DNA from 3 places in the Kitasatospora sp. NPDC093558 genome. Region 3 is predicted to be linked to each of the others. Evidence: riboswitches for the same ligand, from Rfam matches in the RefSeq annotation. Region 3 holds a riboswitch; each other region holds the start of a gene.
What was found. A riboswitch is a leader RNA that binds a small molecule or an ion and turns the genes downstream of it on or off. The one in region 3 is predicted to bind cyclic di-AMP.
Positions count from the first base shown of each region.

Region 1: it holds a riboswitch for cyclic di-AMP, as region 3 does, so the genes downstream of both, AB0O00_RS15975 (LysM peptidoglycan-binding domain-containing M23 family metallopeptidase) here and AB0O00_RS20740 (NlpC/P60 family protein) in region 3, are expected to answer to the same signal.
Region 2: it holds a riboswitch for cyclic di-AMP, as region 3 does, so the genes downstream of both, AB0O00_RS09735 (transglycosylase family protein) here and AB0O00_RS20740 (NlpC/P60 family protein) in region 3, are expected to answer to the same signal.

Region 1 covers NZ_JBFBDY010000136.1:4,856-11,298, forward strand. Annotated here, with positions in the region: gene purB (adenylosuccinate lyase) at 1-894, shown strand, start outside; gene AB0O00_RS15970 (MFS transporter) at 902-2,434, opposite strand; cyclic di-AMP (ydaO/yuaA leader) riboswitch at 2,746-2,925, shown strand; gene AB0O00_RS15975 (LysM peptidoglycan-binding domain-containing M23 family metallopeptidase) at 2,928-3,881, shown strand; gene AB0O00_RS15980 (HAMP domain-containing sensor histidine kinase) at 4,077-5,582, opposite strand; gene AB0O00_RS15985 (hypothetical protein) at 5,787-6,017, shown strand; gene AB0O00_RS15990 (DUF2470 domain-containing protein) at 6,025-6,443, opposite strand, start outside.
Region 2 covers NZ_JBFBDY010000063.1:10,316-16,758, forward strand. Annotated here, with positions in the region: gene AB0O00_RS09720 (MazG family protein) at 300-1,316, shown strand; gene AB0O00_RS09725 (SDR family NAD(P)-dependent oxidoreductase) at 1,328-1,756, opposite strand; gene AB0O00_RS09730 (cytochrome P450) at 2,023-3,312, shown strand; cyclic di-AMP (ydaO/yuaA leader) riboswitch at 3,523-3,691, shown strand; gene AB0O00_RS09735 (transglycosylase family protein) at 3,697-4,635, shown strand; gene eno (phosphopyruvate hydratase) at 4,931-6,217, shown strand; gene AB0O00_RS09745 (septum formation initiator family protein) at 6,411-6,443, shown strand, end outside.
Region 3 covers NZ_JBFBDY010000222.1:1,246-7,688, reverse strand. Annotated here, with positions in the region: gene AB0O00_RS20755 (glycosyltransferase family 87 protein) at 1-237, shown strand, start outside; gene AB0O00_RS20750 (hypothetical protein) at 273-1,418, opposite strand; gene AB0O00_RS20745 (NlpC/P60 family protein) at 1,457-2,503, opposite strand; gene AB0O00_RS20740 (NlpC/P60 family protein) at 2,731-3,867, opposite strand; cyclic di-AMP (ydaO/yuaA leader) riboswitch at 3,878-4,031, opposite strand; gene AB0O00_RS20735 (NlpC/P60 family protein) at 4,370-5,407, opposite strand; gene AB0O00_RS20730 (NYN domain-containing protein) at 5,608-6,443, opposite strand, start outside.

The DNA.
Region 1 (6,443 bases), on a different contig from region 3:
GAGCTGATCGCCCGCTACCCGCTGCGCGGGATCAAGGGGCCGGTCGGCACTGCGCAGGACATGCTCGACCTGCTGGGCGGGGACACCGAGAAGCTGGCCGAGCTGGAGCGCCGGGTCGCCGGGCACCTCGGCTTCGAGAACGTGCTCACCAGCGTCGGCCAGGTCTACCCGCGCTCGCTGGACTTCGAGGTGCTCACCGCCCTCGTCCAGCTGGCCGCCGCGCCGTCCAGCCTGGCCAAGACCATCCGCCTGATGGCCGGCCACGAGCTCGTCACCGAGGGCTTCAAGGAGGGCCAGGTCGGCTCCTCCGCGATGCCGCACAAGATGAACACCCGCTCCTGCGAGCGTGTCAACGGCCTGGCCGTCATCCTGCGCGGCTACGCGTCGATGACCGGCGAGCTGGCCGGCGACCAGTGGAACGAGGGCGACGTCTCCTGCTCGGTGGTGCGCCGCGTCGCGCTGCCGGACGCGTTCTTCGCCTTCGACGGCCTGCTGGAGACCTTCCTGACCGTCCTCGACGAGTTCGGCGCCTTCCCGGCCGTCGTCGAGGCCGAGCTGGACCGCTACCTGCCGTTCCTCGCCACCACCAAGGTGCTGATGGGCGCGGTGCGCGCGGGCGTCGGCCGGGAGACCGGGCACGAGGTCATCAAGGAGCACGCCGTCGCCTCCGCGCTCGCGATGCGCGCCGGTGCCCGCGAGAACGAGCTGCTGGACCGCCTGGCCGCCGACGAGCGGATCCCGCTGGACCGGGCCGCGCTGGACGCGCTGCTGGCCGACCGGCTCTCGTTCACCGGTGCGGCCGGTGCGCAGGTGGCCGAGGTCGTCCGTCAGGTCGAGGCCGTCGCCGCGGCCTACCCGGAGGCGGCCAAGTACGCTCCGGCCGACATTCTCTGACGGTGCGTTAGCTTGCCGAGGGCCCTGCTGCCGGACCGGTGGCGGGGCCCTCGTGCGTGTGGACGTGGCCGGGGTCGAGGGGCGGGGTGGTGCCGCAGCACCACTCGGTGTCCGGCTCGGCGACCGGGTGGTCCTCGGGTTCCAGCACGTTGCCGCGGATGGTGGTGAAGGCGGTGATCGCGCCCACCGTCAGGAGTCCGGCGCAGATCAGCATCGCGGTGTGGAACGCGTCGTCGACGGCGGCCGGCACCCGGTAGGCGTCGCCGCTCAGGCCGGCCAGGGCCGGGAGGGCGGCGACCGCGAGCAGGCCGGCGGCGCGGGCGGCGGCGTTGTTGACCCCGCTCGCGATGCCCGCGTGCCGCACCTCGACGGCCGCGAGGACGGTCGCCGTCAGCGGGGCGACGAGCAGCGTCATGCCGGAGCCCATCACCGCGACGGCGGGCAGGACGTCCGTCCAGTAGGAGGAGCCGGCGCCGGCGCGCAGCATCAGCAGCACCCCGGCGGCGCACAGCAGCGGGCCGATGGTGAGCGGGATCCGCGGGCCGATCCGCTTGCCGAGCCGTGCGGCGCGCGAGGACAGCGCGAGCATCAGCACGGTGATCGGGACCAGGGCCAGGCCGGACACCAGCGGCGAGAAGCGGGCGACGATCTGCAGCTGGACGACCAGCAGGAAGAACACGCCGCTGAACGCCGCGTACACGCAGAGGGTGACGAGGTTCACGGCGGTGAACAGCCGTGAGGAGAACAGGCCGAGCGGCAGCATCGGTTCGGGGGCGCGGCGTTCGACGGCGATGAAGGCCGCGCCGAGGACGAGCCCGAGCACGCCGCTGGCCCAGACGACGGGGGAGAGGCCCTCGCCGGCCGCCGTCAGCGCGTAGGTGAGGGTGCCGAGCGCGAGGGCGGCGAGCAGCGAACCGAGCACGTCGAAGCGGCCGGTGGCGCTCTCGTCCCGGCTCTCGGGAACGTAGCGGGTGGCGACCGCGATGACGGCGGCGGCGAGCGGCAGGTTGAGCAGGAAGATCCAGCGCCAGCCGGGGCCGTCCACGAGCCAGCCGCCGAGGAACGGGCCGACCGCGGCCGACACGCCGCCGAGGCCCGACCACAGGCCGACCGCGGCGGAGCGGTCGTCCGGGTGGAAGACCGCCTGGAGCATGGCGAGCGAACCGGGCGTCAGCAGCGCCCCGCCGATGCCCTGGACGGCGCGCGCGGCGATCAGCACCTGGATGTTCGGCGCGGCGGCGCAGGCCGCGGAGGCGACGGCGAACCAGACGACGCCGAGCAGGAAGACCCGGCGCCGGCCGTAGCGGTCGCCGAGCGCGCCGCCGAGCAGGATGAGCCCGGCGAGCGTCAGCAGATAGGCGTTCAGCGTCCACTGCAGGGACGCGAGGGAGGCGCCGAGGTCGGCGCCGATGCGGGGCAGGGCGACGTTGACGACGGTGCCGTCGAGCATCGCCATGCTGGATCCGAGCACGGTTGCCAGGAGTACCCAGCGCCCCTGCGCGGTGCCCAGGCGCAGGGTGCCGGCGTTGGTTGTGGCCACGGCCCGATCCTCCGCCCGGCGGGGTGGACGTGACAAGGGTCACCGGTGGTGCGTCCGGGGGTCGCGGTGGGTGGCCGTCTGGCTACTTAGGGGTGGATTGGTGGGCGGAGGGTCGTTGATCCGTTGCGGTCGGTGAATGGATTGTGCACGTACCGTGCCCTGGATCATTCGGAGCGTCATCGTGCTGGAGGGGGTTGTTGTGGCTTCAAGAGATCGACATTGCTTCACCCGGACGGATGAGTTTTAGTTCAGCGACCGACCGGCCAGCCCGGACGGATCCACCGGGTGGAACGCCGAGTCCTGCCGCTGCCCGGTGGCTCGCACTGAACTCTGTACGGCAGGAGCGGGGGACCCACAGGTAAGTCGCCGGACCGGAATTCGCGCTGTTGGCGCGGGAATCCAGGGCCGGCTTGGGGTGAAGCCGCGCATGCGGCCGGGCAACTCCAGCCCGAACCCGACAGCTCACCTCGCAGGCGTCGGAGAGGAAACTTCCATGCCTGCTCACGCTCGTCGTCGTGCCCTGCCCCGCGCCGCCCGCATCGGCATCGCGACCGCCGTCACCGGCGTCTCCTTCGCCCTCCCGCTCGTCTCCGTGCTGACCGCCCAGGCTCACACCACCGCCCCCGGCACCCCCGCCGCCCCGGTCGCCGCCGCGTCCGCCCCGGCCGCTCCGGCCGCCGCCCACGGCGACGCCGCCTACCGGGTCGTCAGTGGTGACACCCTGTCGAAGATCGCCGAGGCCAAGCGCGTCGAGGGCGGCTGGCAGGCGCTGTACGACCACAACCGCTCGGTCGTCGGCGCCGACCCGGACCTGATCTTCCCGGGTCAGTCGCTCGCGCTCGCCGCTCAGGCTGCTGCTTCGGCCGCGCCTTCTGCTCCGGCCGCTCCGGCCGCTCCGGCCCAGAAGCCTGCCGCCCCGGCCGCCAAGCCGCAGGTGCAGGTCCAGACCGAGGCCACCACCCCGAGTGCCCAGGTGCAGGTCCAGGCCACCGTGGCCCAGCCGGCCAAGGCCCCGGCCGCCGCTCCGGTCGCCGCCACCTCGGGCTACGTCGCCCCGGTCGCCAACCCGGAGCTCGGCACGGCCTACGGCGTCGCCGGCTCGATGTGGGCCTCCGGCCACCACACCGGCCAGGACTTCGTCGCCTCCACCGGCACCCCGGTGCGCGCCGTCGCCAACGGCGTCGTGGTGAAGGCTGGTTACGACGGCGCCTACGGCAACGAGGTCGAGATCCAGCTCGCCGACGGCAAGTACGCGCAGTACGCGCACCTCTCCTCGATCGGCGTGACGGTCGGCCAGTCCGTCACCGTCGGCCAGCAGCTCGGCCTGTCCGGTGCGACCGGCAACGTGACCGGCCCGCACCTGCACTTCGAGATCCGCACCGGGCCGGAGTACGGCTCGGACATCGACCCGGTCGCCTACCTCCGGGCGCACGGCGTCGCTCTCTGACCTCCCCTTCCGGGGATGACGGACCACCGCGGGTGCGGGGCGAAGAGATCAACCGGGATGGTCATGTCGGGTGACCGCTCGACCGGTTGATCGTCGCACCGGCGGACATGGGCGCGGGACACGCCCAGACCGGCCCGGCTCACGCCCACCTCGTGTGCCGGGCCGGTCGCTGTCGTTGGGGGCGCTGTCGTGGCCTCAGCTTTGGCTCGCGGGTGGGGGTGTCTCGGGCGGGGGCGTGGCCGCGCCCGGCAGTCGGACGGTCGCGGCGGTGCCGCCGTCCGGGCCGGCGGGTGCGAGGGTGACCTCGCCGCCGGTGGCGCGGACGGTCCGGGCGACGATCGCCAACCCCAGCCCGGATCCGGGCAGTTGGCGGGCGGAGGGCGAGCGCCAGAAGCGGTCGAAGACGTGCGGGAGGTCCTCGGCGGCGATGCCGGGGCCCTGGTCGCGGACGGTGAGTTCGCCGTTCGCGAGGGAGACGTCGATCCGTCCGCCGGGCGGGCTGAACTTCACCGCGTTGTCGAGCAGGTTGATCACGGCGCGTTCGAGCGCGTGCGGGTCGGCGCGGACGTACCAGGGGGCCAGGTCGGCGCCGAACGCGAGGGCGGGGCCGCGCAGTTCGGCCCGTTCGACGGCGCGGGCGGCGATGTCGTGCAGGGCGACGACGGGCAGCGGCTTGGCATCGCGGGACTCGGCGGGGCGGGAGAGTTCGAGCAAGTCGCCGATGAGGGTGGAGAGTTCCGTCATCTGGGCCTTCATGTTGCCGAGCATCCGGGTGAGCGTCGCGGCGGGCAGCGGGCGGCCGGTCTCCTGGCTGCGGATCAGCAGGTCGACGTTGGTGCGCATCGAGGCCAGCGGGGTGCGCAGTTCGTGTCCGGCGTCGGCGATGAGCCGGGCCTGGCTGTCCAGCGAGCCGGCGAGGGCGGTGCTCATCGCGTTGAAGGCCTCGCCGAAGCGGGCGATCTCGTCGTGGCCGGACACCTCGATCGTCATGCCCGGCTCCTGGGTGCGGGCGATGTGCTGGGCCGCGCGGGTGAGGCGGTCGACCGGGCGCAGGGCGGTGCGGGCGATCCACAGGGCGCCCGCGGCGGCGAGCGCGATGACGACCGCTGCCGCGCCGGCGGTGATCAGGGCGAGTTCGGTGAGCGCGTCCTGCACCGGTTCGAGCGGCTGGGAGATCGCCACGGCGGCGGTGGGGCCGGTCCCGCCGCTCCCGCCGTAGCCGACGGGGCCGATGCTGACCACATAGACGCGCACTGGGGTGCCGTCGGCGGTCCGGCCGTCGCGGAACAGCGAGGCGGCGTGCGGTCCGGTGCTCCCGCTGCCCGCGATCGGGAGGTCCTCCGGGGCGACGGTCACGGCGCGGGGGTCGTTCGGCGGGCACGAGGTGCCGTCGGCGACGATCACCGTGGGGATGCTGCCGCCCTTGGGCATCCAGGGCTGCCCGGCCGTGCCGTGGCACAGGTCGGCGAGGGACTTGAGCTGCGGTCCGCTCGGCGGCCGCTTCCCCGGTGTCCACGCGTGGGACAGCGTCCGGTCGACCTGGTTGACCATCTCGTTGCGCGCGACGAACCAGCCGGCCACCGCGCAGGCCACGACTGCCAGCGACACCGCGGCCGCGGTGAACAGCGCGAGCCGGCCCCGGAGCGTCATCCGGCCGAACCACCGGGCCGCGCCCGGCCTTTCCTTGCCCTTCGCCGTCATGGCTCCACATCCCCCGGGTACGCGTCCTTCGTCGGACCACGATCCACCGCGACCGTGAGACCTCCATGAGAGCCAGCTGACGTGGAGATCAAGAGAAGGCCGTGTGGAGCGGCGGGAGTGGTCGTTCGTTGACGATTTGTTCGGTGTGCGGGCCTTCGGCGTGCTGCGATGGCGCCGGGCGGATGTGGCGGGCGCGGCGGATGGGTGCGACGGGCGGAGGAGGCCGGATGGCGGTCCAGAGCGGCGAGCGGGTGGCGGACGGCGGCCGCGGCGGCCGCGGCGGCCGGCACGCTGCTGTTCCGGCTGATCCCGTACTTGATGATCGGTGCCTTCGGCGGCGGGATCGCGCTGGCGCTCGTCATGCGGTGGCGGCGGCCGGAGCTGTACGCGCGGATGGGGCGGATCGTGTTGGAGGATGCGGCGGAGCGCAGTTGACGGTTCGTCAGTGATGGCGGGCGGGCAGCGCGTTCTGGGCGGCGGCCAGCAGGTCGTGCATGCGGTGGCCGAAGTCCTCGGTGTCGGCCGCGGGTTCGGGGAAGACCAGGCGGACGTCGCGGTGGCCGTGCGGGTGGTCCAGGCGCAGCACGAGGCCGTAGCGGTCGAGGGCGAGCGGGCGGACGGCGGGGCGGCCGGCGAGCAGGGCGGGGTCGAGCAGGCGGGTGAGGACGGCGAGCGCGTCGGCGTGGTCGTCGGCGAGGTGGGTGAGCAGGCCGGCCTCGGTGCGGGCGAGCGGGTCCGGGGCGACGAGGGCGAGTTCGGCGGCGGTGACGGCGCCGGTGCCGTACGGGGTGGACAGGACGGCGTGGGCGACGTCGACGCGCAGGTGGACGCTGAGGCCGTCGTCGGCGAGGTGGGCCAGGC
Region 2 (6,443 bases), on a different contig from region 3:
CAAGTGATGCGGGCGTGGGGAGGCGGCAGGGGCGGGGGCGTTGGTGGCGCAGGAAGTCGGATGGGTCGACTTCCTGCGCAAGGCCGCGGGTGGGGGCGGGGGCGAGCGGGGCTTCAGCGGCGCAGGAAGTCGGTGGGGCCGACTTTCTGTGTGAGGACGCTGCACGGGTTGGAGTGCAGCGGGCGCAGGAGGTCGGGCAAGACGACCCCGCGCTGGGTGTGGGGCTGGAGTGCAGGAAGTCGATTGTGGGCGGGGCCTGGGGAGGGGGTGGCTGGGGCGGGTAGGTTCGGGGTGTGACGATGAATTCTCCGGGCGCGAAGTTGATCCTGCTCACCACCACCCACCGGGTGGCCCCCGGGTTGCTGGCGTGGCCGGCGTGGGAGGCGTTGCGGTTGGCGGGGCGGGTGCTGGCGGGGGACGCGGGGCATCCGCAGGTGGCCGCGGTGCGGCAGGCCGGGGTGGACGTGGAGGTCGTGGCGCCGGACTCGGCGCCGGCGCTGGCGCGGCTGCTGACCGAGCAGCCCGCGGGCCAGGGGCCCACGGTGTGGCTGGGCAGCCCCGACGGGGACCCGGGCCTGACGGAGGCGCTGGCGCGCCTGGCGGTGGAGCACGCGGGCGAGGTGCCGGAGATCGAGGTGCTGCCGGGGTCGTACGACCTGCCCGGGGCCCGGCTGCTGGACCTGGTCTCGGTGATGGACCGGCTGCGCTCGCCGGGCGGCTGCCCGTGGGACGCCGAGCAGACGCACGCGAGCCTGGTGAAGTACCTGGTCGAGGAGGCGTACGAGCTGGTCGAGGCGATCGAGGAGGGGGACCGGGACACGCTGCGCGAGGAGCTGGGGGACGTCCTGCTCCAGGTGTTCTTCCACTCCCGGATCGCGGAGGAGCACCCGACGGAGGCGTTCTCGATCGACGACGTGGCCGGCGACATCGTCGAGAAGCTGATGTACCGGCACCCGCACGTGTTCGGGGACGTCGAGGCCGAGGGCGCCGCCGAGGTGGAGGCGAACTGGGAGCAGCTGAAGGCGGCCGAGAAGGCGGACCGCGAGTCGGTGCTGGACGGCGTGCCGGCCGGTCTGCCGTCGCTCGCGTACGCGGCGAAGCTGGTGTCGCGGGTGCGCCGGGCCGGGTTCGAGGGGGTGCCGGACGAGCCGTTCGAGCTGCCCGCGGAGCTCACGGAGGAGTCCGCGGGCCGGCTGCTGCTGGCCGTGGCGCAGCGGGCGCACGACGCCGGGGTGGACGTGGACGCGGCGCTGCGCGCGGCGGCGCGCTCCTACCGGGACGCCGTCCGCGAGGCGGAGGGTCTCAAGCCGGAGTAGAGCGAGAAGCCTCAGGCCGCCGAGGCCGCGTCCTGGACGGCGGCCCGCGGCTGCGGCAGGACGACCTCGGCGATGGCCTCGCCGACGAGGGCGACGAGCTCGGCGAGGCGCTCCAGGCCGAGGTGGTCGGGCAGGTCGGCGAGGGAGACGATCCGCTCGCCGTCCGGGCCGGCGACGCAGAACAGGTCGATCGGCCCGAGGTGCTTCTCGGTGGTGTCGACGAGCGCGGCGACGTCGCTGGGGCGGCGGACGTCCCCGCCGACGCCGACGACGGGGCAGCCGGGCCGGTCGAGTTCGGCGGCGAGGTCCTCGGCGACGCCGACCCGCTGGTCGGCGATCAGCACTCCGGCGGCGCCGGCCGCGGTGAAGCGGCGGGCGAGGTCGGCCCCCGACCCGCCGTCGAGTACCGCGATGACGACGACTGCCCCGGTGACCCGCATGGTGCGCTCCTCCCTGTGGGCGGTCCGCACTGACGCCCACGATTTCTGCCGAGGATCGTAGGCAGGTCCTGACCCTCCGCAACAGGGATTACCCCTCAGGTGACCAGGCTCACGCCTGCCACCCGTCCAAGAGCTGTCCAAAACCCGTCCACGCACTGTCCACGAGGTGTTGGCGGGCCGTTGCGAAGCCGTCCGCGGGCCGTTGACGAGCCGGTCACTCACCGTAGATGACGGGGTGCCCCCGACCCACCGGATACGGTCGTGCCATGCCAGTTCAGCCCGACGCCGACGCCACCCGCCCGCCGCTCTTCACGTGGGAGTTCGCCGCCGACCCGTACCCGGCGTACGCCTGGCTGCGCGAGCACGCCCCCGTGCACCGCACCACGCTGCCGAGCGGGGTGGAGGCCTGGCTGGTGACGCGGTACGCGGACGCGCGCCAGGCGCTGGCGGACGGCCGGCTGTCGAAGAACCCGGCGCACCACAGCGAGCAGGCGCACCGCACCGGCCGGGTCGGGATCCCGGGGGAGCGGCAGGCGGACCTGATGACGCACCTGCTGAACATCGACCCGCCGGACCACACCCGGCTGCGCCGCCTGGTGTCGAAGGCGTTCACGCCGCGCCGGGTGGCCGAGTTCGAGCCGCGGGTGCAGCAGCTCACCGACCGCCTGATCGACGGCTTCGCGCAGCGCGGTTCGGCGGACCTCATCCACGAGTTCGCGTTCCCGCTCCCCATCTACGCGATCTGCGACCTGCTCGGCGTGCCGGCCGAGGACCAGGACGACTTCCGCGACTGGGCGGGCATGATGATTCGACATGGCGGGGGCCAACGCGGCGGCGTGGGCCGGGCGGTGAAGCGGATGCGGGCGTACCTGCTGGAGCTGATCCACCGGAAGCGGGCGGACCTCGGGGACGACCTGATCTCGGGTCTGATCCGGGCGAGCGACCACGGCGAGCACCTCACCGAGAACGAGGCCGCCGCGATGGCGTTCATCCTCCTCTTCGCCGGCTTCGAGACGACCGTCAACCTGATCGGCAACGGGACGTACGCGCTGCTGCGCAACCCCGGGCAGCGCCGCCTCCTGCAGGAGTCGGTGGCACGCGGCGAGACGGCGCTGCTGGAGACCGGGATCGAGGAACTCCTGCGCTACGACGGGCCGGTGGAGCTCGCGACGTGGCGGTTCGCGACCCGCCCGCTGACCATCGGCGGGGTGGACATCCCGGTCGGCGACCCGGTGCTGGTGGTACTGGCGGCGGCGGACCGGGATCCGGCCAGGTTCTCGGACGAGAACACCCTGGACCTGGCCCGGACGGACAACCCGCACCTGGGTTTCGGGCACGGCATCCACTACTGCATCGGCGCCCCGCTGGCGAGGCTCGAAGGGCGGTCGGCGCTGGCCACGCTGCTGTCCCGGCTGCCCGATCTCGAACTGGCGGAAAGCCCGGAGAATCTGCGGTGGCGAGGTGGCCTGATCATGCGCGGATTGCGCGAACTTCCGGTCGAATTCAGTCCCGAGAGCCGCTCGCCGCACGCCCGCCCGGACGCTCCGACACACTGACGGAACGTCGCGAAGCGGGCGTGTCCGGCAGCATGAACACCCATCAATCCGGACAAACAACCGCCGTTGGTAGGCGATCGACCACGCGCCGTGATTTCTGTGTGATGTCTGCGATATGAGCTTGTGATTGGTCTGAGGATCTGTCTACTCTCCCTGGAGTTCGCAGCTGCGGACCCCGAGTGCGGAACGCCGAGTCCTGCCCGCCGCACCACGGGAAACCGACCAGAACCCTGGGCAGGGGCGGGGGAACCAGGTTTGTTGCCGTTCCTCCACGGCTTGGGGTGAAGCCGCCCGAGCGGAATCGTTTCCGCAGACGGCGGCCGGGCCACCTCCCGGTCCGAACCCGACAGCTCACCTCGCAGGCGTGCGGAGAGGGACCCCTTCATGCTGTTCGTTGGAACCGGTCGTCACCGCCGTCGCACCCAGACCGAGAAGGCCATCGCCGTCGCCGGAGTGGCCGGCGTCGGACTCGCGATGCCGATCCTCACCGCCACCGGCGCCTCCGCCGCCCCGACCACCGCCTGGGACTCCGTCGCCCAGTGCGAGAGCGGCGGCGACTGGAGCATCAACACCGGCAACGGCTTCTACGGCGGCCTGCAGTTCACCTCCAGCACCTGGAAGGCGTTCGGCGGCACCGCGTACGCGGCGCAGGCCAACCAGGCCAGCAAGGGCCAGCAGATCGCGGTGGCCGAGAAGGTCCTGGCCTCGCAGGGGCCGGGCGCGTGGCCGGTCTGCTCGAAGAAGGCCGGCCTGTCGAAGGGGGGCCCCGCGGCCGACGTCGACACCTCGGACGCCCAGCCCGCCGCCCAGCAGCACTCCCAGCCGGTGCAGCAGCCCGCGGCGAAGCCGGCCCAGCCGAAGCCCGCCCAGCCGAAGCCGGCTCAGAAGCCCGTGCAGCAGCAGTACCAGCAGCACACCCAGCCGGCCCAGCCCCAGCAGCAGGCCCAGCCCCAGGCCCCGGGCTTCTCCGGCAAGGCCGGCTGGGACGCCGACGCGAAGGTGTACTGGTACCAGAACAACGGCACCTGGTACTGGACCAGCCACCAGGGCGTCTACCAGCAGTACGCGGGCCAGGCCCAGCAGCAGGCCGCGCAGCAGCAGGCCCAGCAGCAGTACGCCCAGCCGCAGCAGCAGGCCCCGCGCGCAGCCGTCGCTCCCCAGGGCGGCCACGACTACACCGTCCACGCCGGCGACACGCTGTCGAGCATCGCCGCCGCCCAGGGCGTCCCCGGCGGCTGGCAGTCGGTCTACGACGGCAACCGCGGCACCGTCGGCGGCGACCCGAACCTGATCATGCCCGGCCAGGTCCTGCACCTCGGCTGACGCCGGCCGGAGCCGGCGCGCCACGGCTCGACACGCCACGGCGCGACACGCCACAGCGCGACACGCCACGGAGGGGGCCGACCCCGGATCGGCCCCCCTTCGTCCGGTTCCGCCCCTTTTCCCGGGATCGTCAGGTGAACTACCGGTAAGTAGCCGGGCCACACGCTGAGACGTGACCGAGGTCGGCGTGGCCCCGCGACCCCGTGCGGTTAGGCTCTGGTCGTAACGACTCCGCAATCATCCCGCCGACCGCACCACTGGTCAGCGGGACCCTGCTTCCGCAAGGAGATGCCTCGTGCCGTCCATCGATGTCGTCGTAGCCCGTGAGATCCTCGACTCGCGTGGCAACCCCACGGTCGAGGTCGAGGTCGGCCTCGACGACGGCAGCACCGGTCGTGCCGCTGTCCCGTCGGGTGCCTCCACCGGTGCCTTCGAGGCGCTGGAGCTCCGCGACGGTGACAAGAACCGCTACTTCGGCAAGGGCGTGGAGAAGGCCGTCCTGGCCGTCATCGAGCAGATCGGCCCGGAGCTGGTCGGCTACGACGCCACCGAGCAGCGCCTGATCGACCAGGCCATGCTCGACCTGGACGCCACCCCGGACAAGTCCTCGCTCGGCGCCAACGCCATCCTCGGCGTCTCGCTGGCCGTCGCGCACGCCGCCTCCGAGGCGAGCGACCTGCCGCTGTTCCGCTACCTGGGCGGCCCGAACGCGCACGTCCTGCCGGTCCCGATGATGAACATCCTCAACGGTGGCTCGCACGCCGACTCCAACGTCGACATCCAGGAGTTCATGATCGCCCCGATCGGCGCGGAGTCCTTCTCCGAGGCCGTCCGCTGGGGCGTCGAGGTCTACCACACCCTCAAGGGCGTGCTGAAGGAGCGCGGCCTGTCCACCGGCCTCGGCGACGAGGGCGGCTTCGCGCCGAACCTGGACAGCAACCGCGAGGCCCTGGACCTCATCACCGAGGCCATCCAGAAGGCGGGTTACGTCCCCGGCCGCGACGTCGCGCTGGCCCTGGACGTCGCCGCCTCCGAGTTCTACCAGGACGGCGCCTACCAGTTCGAGGGCAAGGCCCTCTCGTCCGCCGAGCTCATCGAGTACTACGCCGACCTCGTCGCCTCGTACCCGCTGGTCTCCATCGAGGACCCGCTGGACGAGTCGGACTGGGACGGCTGGAAGGCCATGACCGTCAAGCTGGGCGACAAGGTCCAGCTGGTCGGCGACGACCTGTTCGTCACCAACCCGGCCCGCCTGGCCAGGGGCATCGAGACCGGCACCGCCAACGCGCTGCTGGTGAAGGTCAACCAGATCGGCTCGCTGACCGAGACCCTGGACGCCGTCGAGCTGGCCCAGCGCAACGGCTACCGCTGCATGATGTCGCACCGCTCCGGCGAGACCGAGGACGTCACCATCGCCGACCTGGCCGTCGCCACCAACTGCGGCCAGATCAAGACCGGTGCCCCGGCCCGCTCCGAGCGCGTCGCCAAGTACAACCAGCTGCTGCGCATCGAGGAGATCCTCGACGACGCCGCCGAGTACGCCGGCCGCGGCGCGTTCCCGCGCTTCCGCTCTGCGGAGTAATAAGCACAGCCGCTCTGCGGAGTAATGAGCACAGCCGCTCTGCGGACCAGTAAGAGGCGTAAGGGCGAGGGCCGAACCCCTCCGGTGGTGCACGCCTGACCGGTGCCCCGCCGTTCACCCCGTAGGGTGGACGGCGGGGCACCGTCGCGACCAGGAGGGGAAACGGGAGATGGCTGGCTGGAGGATCCCGGGCTTGGCGGCCCGTCCTCGCTTCACGAGCCGGGCG
Region 3 (6,443 bases):
GACCCGGCGGCCATCGCCGTCCTGTCCGCCCGCAACCTGCTGCTGCTGGCGGCGACGGTCCTCTCCTGCGTCCGCCTCTGGCGCTCCACGCGCGCCGAGGACCGGTTGGCGCCGACCGTCGTGCTGGCGCAGCCCGAGCCCGTCCCGGCCGGCTCCTACCCGGTCCGTCCGGGCATCGCCTACGAGCAGGACCTGCTCGACGGGATCGACCGCCCCAACACCCCGGCCGGGCGCTAAGGGCGTGCCCTGGCGCCCCGGCACCAGGCCGGGCGTCAACCCTTGAGCGCGGCCACCTCGCCCACCCACAGCTTCGTGAACTCGTCTGTCCCGACGCCCAGTTCGGCCCGCAGCAGCCGGTCCATCCGCCGGTCGCGGTCCTCCCCCGCGCCGTCCGCCGCGCCCACCGCGCGGTAGAGCGCGACGAGGCGGTCGGCGCCGAAGCGCCCGGCGATCAGCCGGCAGGCGAGCCAGGCCTGTTCGTAGGCCTGGGCGATGCCGGTGGCGCCCGCGCCGAAGTCGCGGTCGGCGGGCAGCGCGGCGGGCACCTTCCCGGCGGCCACGTCCCGGGCCAGTTCGGGGGCGATCTGCCGGTCCGTGCGGCCGGAGTCGCGGTAGGCCGTCCAGTCGGCGACGCCCTCGGAGAGCCAGAGGGGCGTCCAGGCCCGGGTGTCGGCCCGGGTCGCGACGTGGGTGGTCTCGTGGGTGACGACGACCTGCCGGCCGAAGTCGCTGAGCCGCCCGAACGCCTCGGGGTTGATCACCACCCGGTCGGCCGGGGTGTGCGAGGGCGCCCCGGGAGCGGCCACGGTGACCGCCGCCATGCCCGTCCAGCCCGCCGGGTCGGCCTCCAGCAGCCGGGCGAACTGCGCCTCGGTGGCGGGCAGTTCGAGCAGCAGCCGGCCGGCCCAGCCGGTGCCCCAGACCGCGCTGACCGCCGGGACGGCGCGGTCGCCGACGGCGACCAGTGCGGCCGGGTCCGGTCCGGCCACGAGGCCGAGCACCAGGCATTGCGCGCCGCGCGCGGACCGTCCGGTCCCGAAGTCCCAGAGCGCCGGCGGCCCGCTCGCGGCGTCCTCGCGCTCGACCCGCCAGCCGTCGGCCCGGGTCAGCGCGAGGCGGCGGGGGTACGTGGCGGGGTACTCGTCGTAGCCGGTGACCCGGACGTCCAGGTCGGCCGCGGCGGTGAGCCGGCCGGGAGCCGCGCCCGGGGAGAGGACGAGGTTGCGGTAGCGGGCGGTCAGCGGCAGTCCGGAGGTCAGCGCCAGCTCGCGCGCACGCCCGTCCAGCACCGCCGCCACCGCCGTCCGCTCGTCCGCGCCGGCGGGCCCCGGGCCGGGCGCCGCGGGGACGGCGGGCGGCAGCGACAGCTGCGTCAGCCCTCCGGCGGCGAGCAGCAGGGCGCCCCGGCGGGACAGCACGCAGGGCCGTATCGCGTCCGGTGCGGACAGGGTCGGGCTCAGAGCCGGACCACCCCTGCGACGGGCATCGCGTTGACGCTCTCGTACCGCACCCGGGCCCCCGGGTACGGGGCGTGCACGATCACCCCGCCGCCGGCGTACATGCCGACGTGGTGCATGTCCCGGTAGAAGATCACCAGGTCTCCCGGTCGTGCTTCGGACAGGCTCACCCGCTGGCCGGCGTAGGCCTGGGCCTGCGAGGTGCGCGGCAGGGACACTCCGGCCTGCCGCCAGCTGTAGTACATCAGACCGGAACAGTCGAAGGCGCGGGGGCCGGTGGATCCGTACACGTAGGGCGATCCGATCATCCGCACCGCCGCCGCGAGCGCCGCCGCGCCGCGCTCGGAGGCGGGCGGGGTGGTGCCGAGGTCCAGCCGGTCGGTGCCGCGGGTGGCGCGCTGCTCGGCCTCCTGGGCGTCCTGCGCGGCCATCCGGGCGCGCTCGGCCACGCCCAGGCTGTTGAGCAGCCGCTGGGCCTTGGCGAGCCGCTGCTGGATGTCCTGCTTGCTGTCGGCGAGGGTGCGCCGGGCCTGGTCCAGCTCGGCGAGCTTGGCGGCGGTCTCGGTGCGGCGCTGGTCGAGCCCGCGCTGACGGGTCACCAGCTCGTGCAGCGTCTCGTTCTGCCGCTCGGCGGCCTGGTCGAGGGTCCGGGCGCGGGCGAGGTACCCCTCCGGGTCGGTGGCGAGCATCAGCTGGACGGTCTGCGCCATGCCGCCGGCCCGGTACTCGGCGCCCGCCACGGTGGCGAGGTCGCCGCGCAGCTGGTTGAGCTGCTCCTGGGCGGCGGCGATCTCGCCCTGGAGGACGGTGGTCTCGCCCTGGAGCCGCTGCTGGGCCTCCTGGGCCGCGTTGTACTTCTCCGACGCCTGTTCGGCCTCGTTGTACAGCTGCTCGACCTGGGCCTTGACGTCCTTGCGGCTGGGCGCGTCCGGGGCGCCGGGGGCGGCCTGGGCACTGCCGCTCGTCGTCACGCCCAGGGCGGTGGTGGCGGCCGCGGTCAGCACCAGCGCACGGGCGAGCAGTTGGGAACGGCGGTGCACGGGCATGGCGGCGGCTGCTCCAATCCTGCGGACCGGTCCCGCCGCCGCACCGAAGCGGGCGGTCCTGGAGCGGGAGTCCGGTGGCAGACGTTAGCGAGTCCGGGCAACCGAGTCCAAACCCCTCCCAACACGAATATTTGACCATTAATCGGACACCAGCCCGAGGAAAGGAAACGCCGCAGGCCCGGCCTTCCACGAGAGGAAGGCCGGGCCTGCGGGAAGCCGAGCGGGGATCAGACCCGCACGATGGACGAGAGCGGCATGTTGGAGACCGCCTCGTAGCGCACGCTCGCACCCGGCTTGGGCGCGTGCAGCACCTGGCCGTTGCCGGCGTAGATGCCGACGTGGTGGGCGTCGCTGTAGAAGATCAGCAGGTCGCCGGGCTGGGCCTGGGAGAGGTCCGTGCCGATCCGGGTGCCGGCGCCGGCCTGCTCCTGCGAGGTGCGCGGCAGCGAGACGCCGGCCTGGTCGAACGCCCAGACCATCAGGCCCGAGCAGTCGAAGGAGTTCGGGCCGGTGGCGGCCCAGACGTACGGGCTGCCGATCTTGGTGGCGGCGGCGGACAGCGCGGCGGCGCCGCGCGAGCTGCCCGGGGCGGCCGGCTTGGCGACCGGCGAGGACGAGGGCGCGGACGACGGGGCCGAGCCGAGGTCGGCGCGGCTGCTGTCGCGGGAGGCGCGGTCGGCGGCGGCCTGCTGGGCCTTCGCGGCGTCGGCCTTGGCCTTGGCGTCGGCGGCGGCCTTCTCCTCGGCCGCCTTGATCGCCTGGCGCTCCTGCTCGGACAGGGTGTTGAAGAGGTCCTGGGCGGCCTTCAGCTTCGCCTGGATCTGTTCCTTGGAGGTCTTCAGCTGCTGGGTGGTCGCGTCCAGCTCGGCGAGCTTGGCCTGGGCCTCGTTGCGGTCCTGGTCGAGCTTGCGCTGCTGGTCCTGGAGCTCCTTCAGCTGACCCTTCTGGGTGCTGCCGGCCTGGTTCAGGGCGTCGGCCTGGCTGAGGAAGGTGTCCGGCTTGGACGAGAACATCAGCTGGACGGTCGGGGATATGCCCCCGTTGCGGTACTGCTCGCCGGCGATCTGGGCGAGGCCGCCCTGGAGGTCGGTCACCTGCTCCTGCTGGCGGGCCACCTGGTCCTGCAGGCCGCTGACCTGCTTCTGCAGCTCCTGCTGCTTGGACTGGGCGGCGTTGTACTGCTCGGTCGCCACCTCGGCCTGCTCGTTGAGCTGGTCGACCTGCTCCTTGACCTGGTCCTTGGTCGGCGTCGGGTCGGCGTGGGCGCCGGACTGCGCGGAGAGGGCGACGGCGGCGGCGGCGACACCGGTCAGGAAGGAAACTCGGGCTCGGCCGGCGGGCTTGGGACGACGATGGGACGCCACGAAGGCGGACTCCTTCTTCCTACGTCCGCCTACCGGGTGAGCTGACGGGTTCGGGCCGGAAGCATGCCCTACGACGCCTCACGGCCGTTCCAGCGGCCGACCTGGCGCCGATTCACCCCGGAGGAACGTGGTTCCCCGGCTCCGCTCCACAGCGCCCCCAACCACTGGGCTCCCCTGTCGGACGGGCGCTTCGACCCGTCCCGCTGCTTCACGAACTCGGCGGGAACCACCGCCGCCACCCTGGCTGGGCGATCGACAGTGCGGTGGTTCGGGGCACGACCCTAGTAACTGAACCGTGATCCGTTCAAATCCTTGTCAGAAAAAAGGCGGAAGAATAACCAGGTTGTTTTGTGAAGATGACAGAAGGTGATCGCACCAGTACGCAAGGCTGATCACTTGTCACGCACTGACGGGCGAAACGCGCACAAGCGAACGTGCCACCCCCGCCAGGGAGGTGGCACGGATCACAGGGCCGTTCCGCCGGCCCCGGCGTGTCGGGGGGTCAGACCCGGCGGATCGTGTTGATCGGCATCGCGTCGGCCTTCATCACCTTGACCACGTCACCGGTGTGCGGCGCGTGCACCACCATGCCGTTGCCGATGTACATCCCGACGTGGTGCATGTCGCCGCCGTAGACCACCAGGTCGCCCGGCTGGGCCTGGTCCAGCGAGGGCACCCGGGTGCCGTAGTGGCCCTGCTCCTGCGAGGTGCGCGGCAGCGAGACACCGGCCTTGCCGTACGCCCAGACCATCAGGCCCGAGCAGTCGAACGTGTTCTCGCCGGTGGCGCCCCACACGTACGGCGAGCCCTGCTTGCTCATCGCCTTGGCCACGGCCACGGCCGCGTAGCCGCTGGCCGGCGGCAGGTTGCTGAGGTCGACCCGGTCGGCGCCGCGCGAGGCGCGGTCGTCCTGGGCCTGCTGGGCCCTCAGCGCGGCCCGCTCGGAGGCGCTGAGCGAGTTCAGGAGGTCCTGGGCCGCCTTGAGCTTGGTGTTGACGTCCGCCTTGGCCTGGTTCAGGTCCTTGGTGGTCGAATCGAGGGAGGCCAGCACCGCGGCGGCCTCGGCCTTCTCCTGGTCCAGGCGGCGCTGCTGGTCCAGCAGCCCCTTGAGCGCGTCGGTCTCGGTGGCCGTCGCCTGCTGCACGCTGGAGGCCTTGTCCAGGTAGCCGGACGGGTCCGAGGAGAGCATCAGCTGGACGGACGGGTCGATGCCGCCGGTGCGGTACTGCTCGCCCGCCACGCCCGCGAGGCCGACCTGAAGCTGGGTCATCTGCTCCTGGCCGCGAGCGACCTGGTCCTGCAGCTGGTCGGCCTGCTTGCGCAGCTGGTCGGCCCGCTCCTTGGCGCCGTTGTACTTCTCGGCGGCCTGCTCCTGCTCCTGCTGGAGTGCGTCGATCTGCGCCTTGACGTCCGTTTTGTTCGGCTGCGGCGCAGCGTGCGCGGCCACCTGGGCGGAGAGCGCGACCGCGGTCGCAGCGGCAGCGGTGAGCACGGAGACCCGCGCACGGCTGGGCTGCTTGGGACGGCGGTGGGAGGCCAAGGGACCGGCTCCTTCTTCCATGGACTCACCGGTTCGGGTGAGAAATCCGGAAAATAGGTTTGACGCCAGACCCTAGTGAAGATCCAGGCATTGCGCCACTCCCCCGATTGTGTGAACTCCAGCCTCCCGCGCGGCTTCACCGAATCCGCACATCACCGCAAACCGGACGCTGAACGGCCGTCATCCCCATCGGCACGGAATCAGGGCCGCGCCAGCCGGTTCAGCAGGAGAACCGAGGCGACCGGGCGCGCGCCCGCCTTCCGCACGCCCTCCGCGACCTCCCGGTCGGCCGAGACCACCACGACCGGACGGCCCTGCGGCTCGGCCCGCACCAGGCGTCTGATCAGCTCGTCCGCCGTCTCCCCGGTCCGGCTGAAGCGCACCCGGACCCCGCGCGGCGGCGCCATGATCACCGGCACGTCCAGGTCCTGCCCGTCGAACACGCACGTGACCTCCGCCTGCGTGCGCTGGGCCAGCATCGCGAGCCCGCCCAGCAGCCGCAGCCGCTGCTGTTCCAGCGGCAGCGTCGGGTAGCCCGTCTTCGTCACGTTGTAGCCGTCCACCACCAGGTGCACCTGCGGGATCGCCAGCAGCTGGTCCAGCAGCGCCGGATCGTCCTCCGCCAGCCCGCGGCGCGCCACGTCGTGCGGCGAGGCCGAGCCCGGCACCACCGCCTCCACCAGGTCGGCCGGGCGGATCTGCGACACCGGCAGCGCCAGCTCGCGCTGCAGCCCCTGCGCCGACTGCAGCACGGTGTCCAGCAGCAGCCGCAGGCGCATGTCCTCCACGCTGCGACCCTCGCGGGCCGACCGGCGGCCCTGCTCGGCGGCGGTCTCCAGCTCGCCGACTCGGTGCCGCAGCCGCCGTGCCTCGCTCTCGGCCGCGCCGCGCTCGGCCGCCGCCTGCGTGCGCAGCGCCTCCAGCTCACCGGCCAGCCGACGGGTCTCGGCCTGCGCCCGGCGGGTGTCGCTCTCCAGCGAACGCACCTTCTTGCGCAGCGAGTCGGCCTCGCGCCGGACGTCCTCGGACTCGGCCC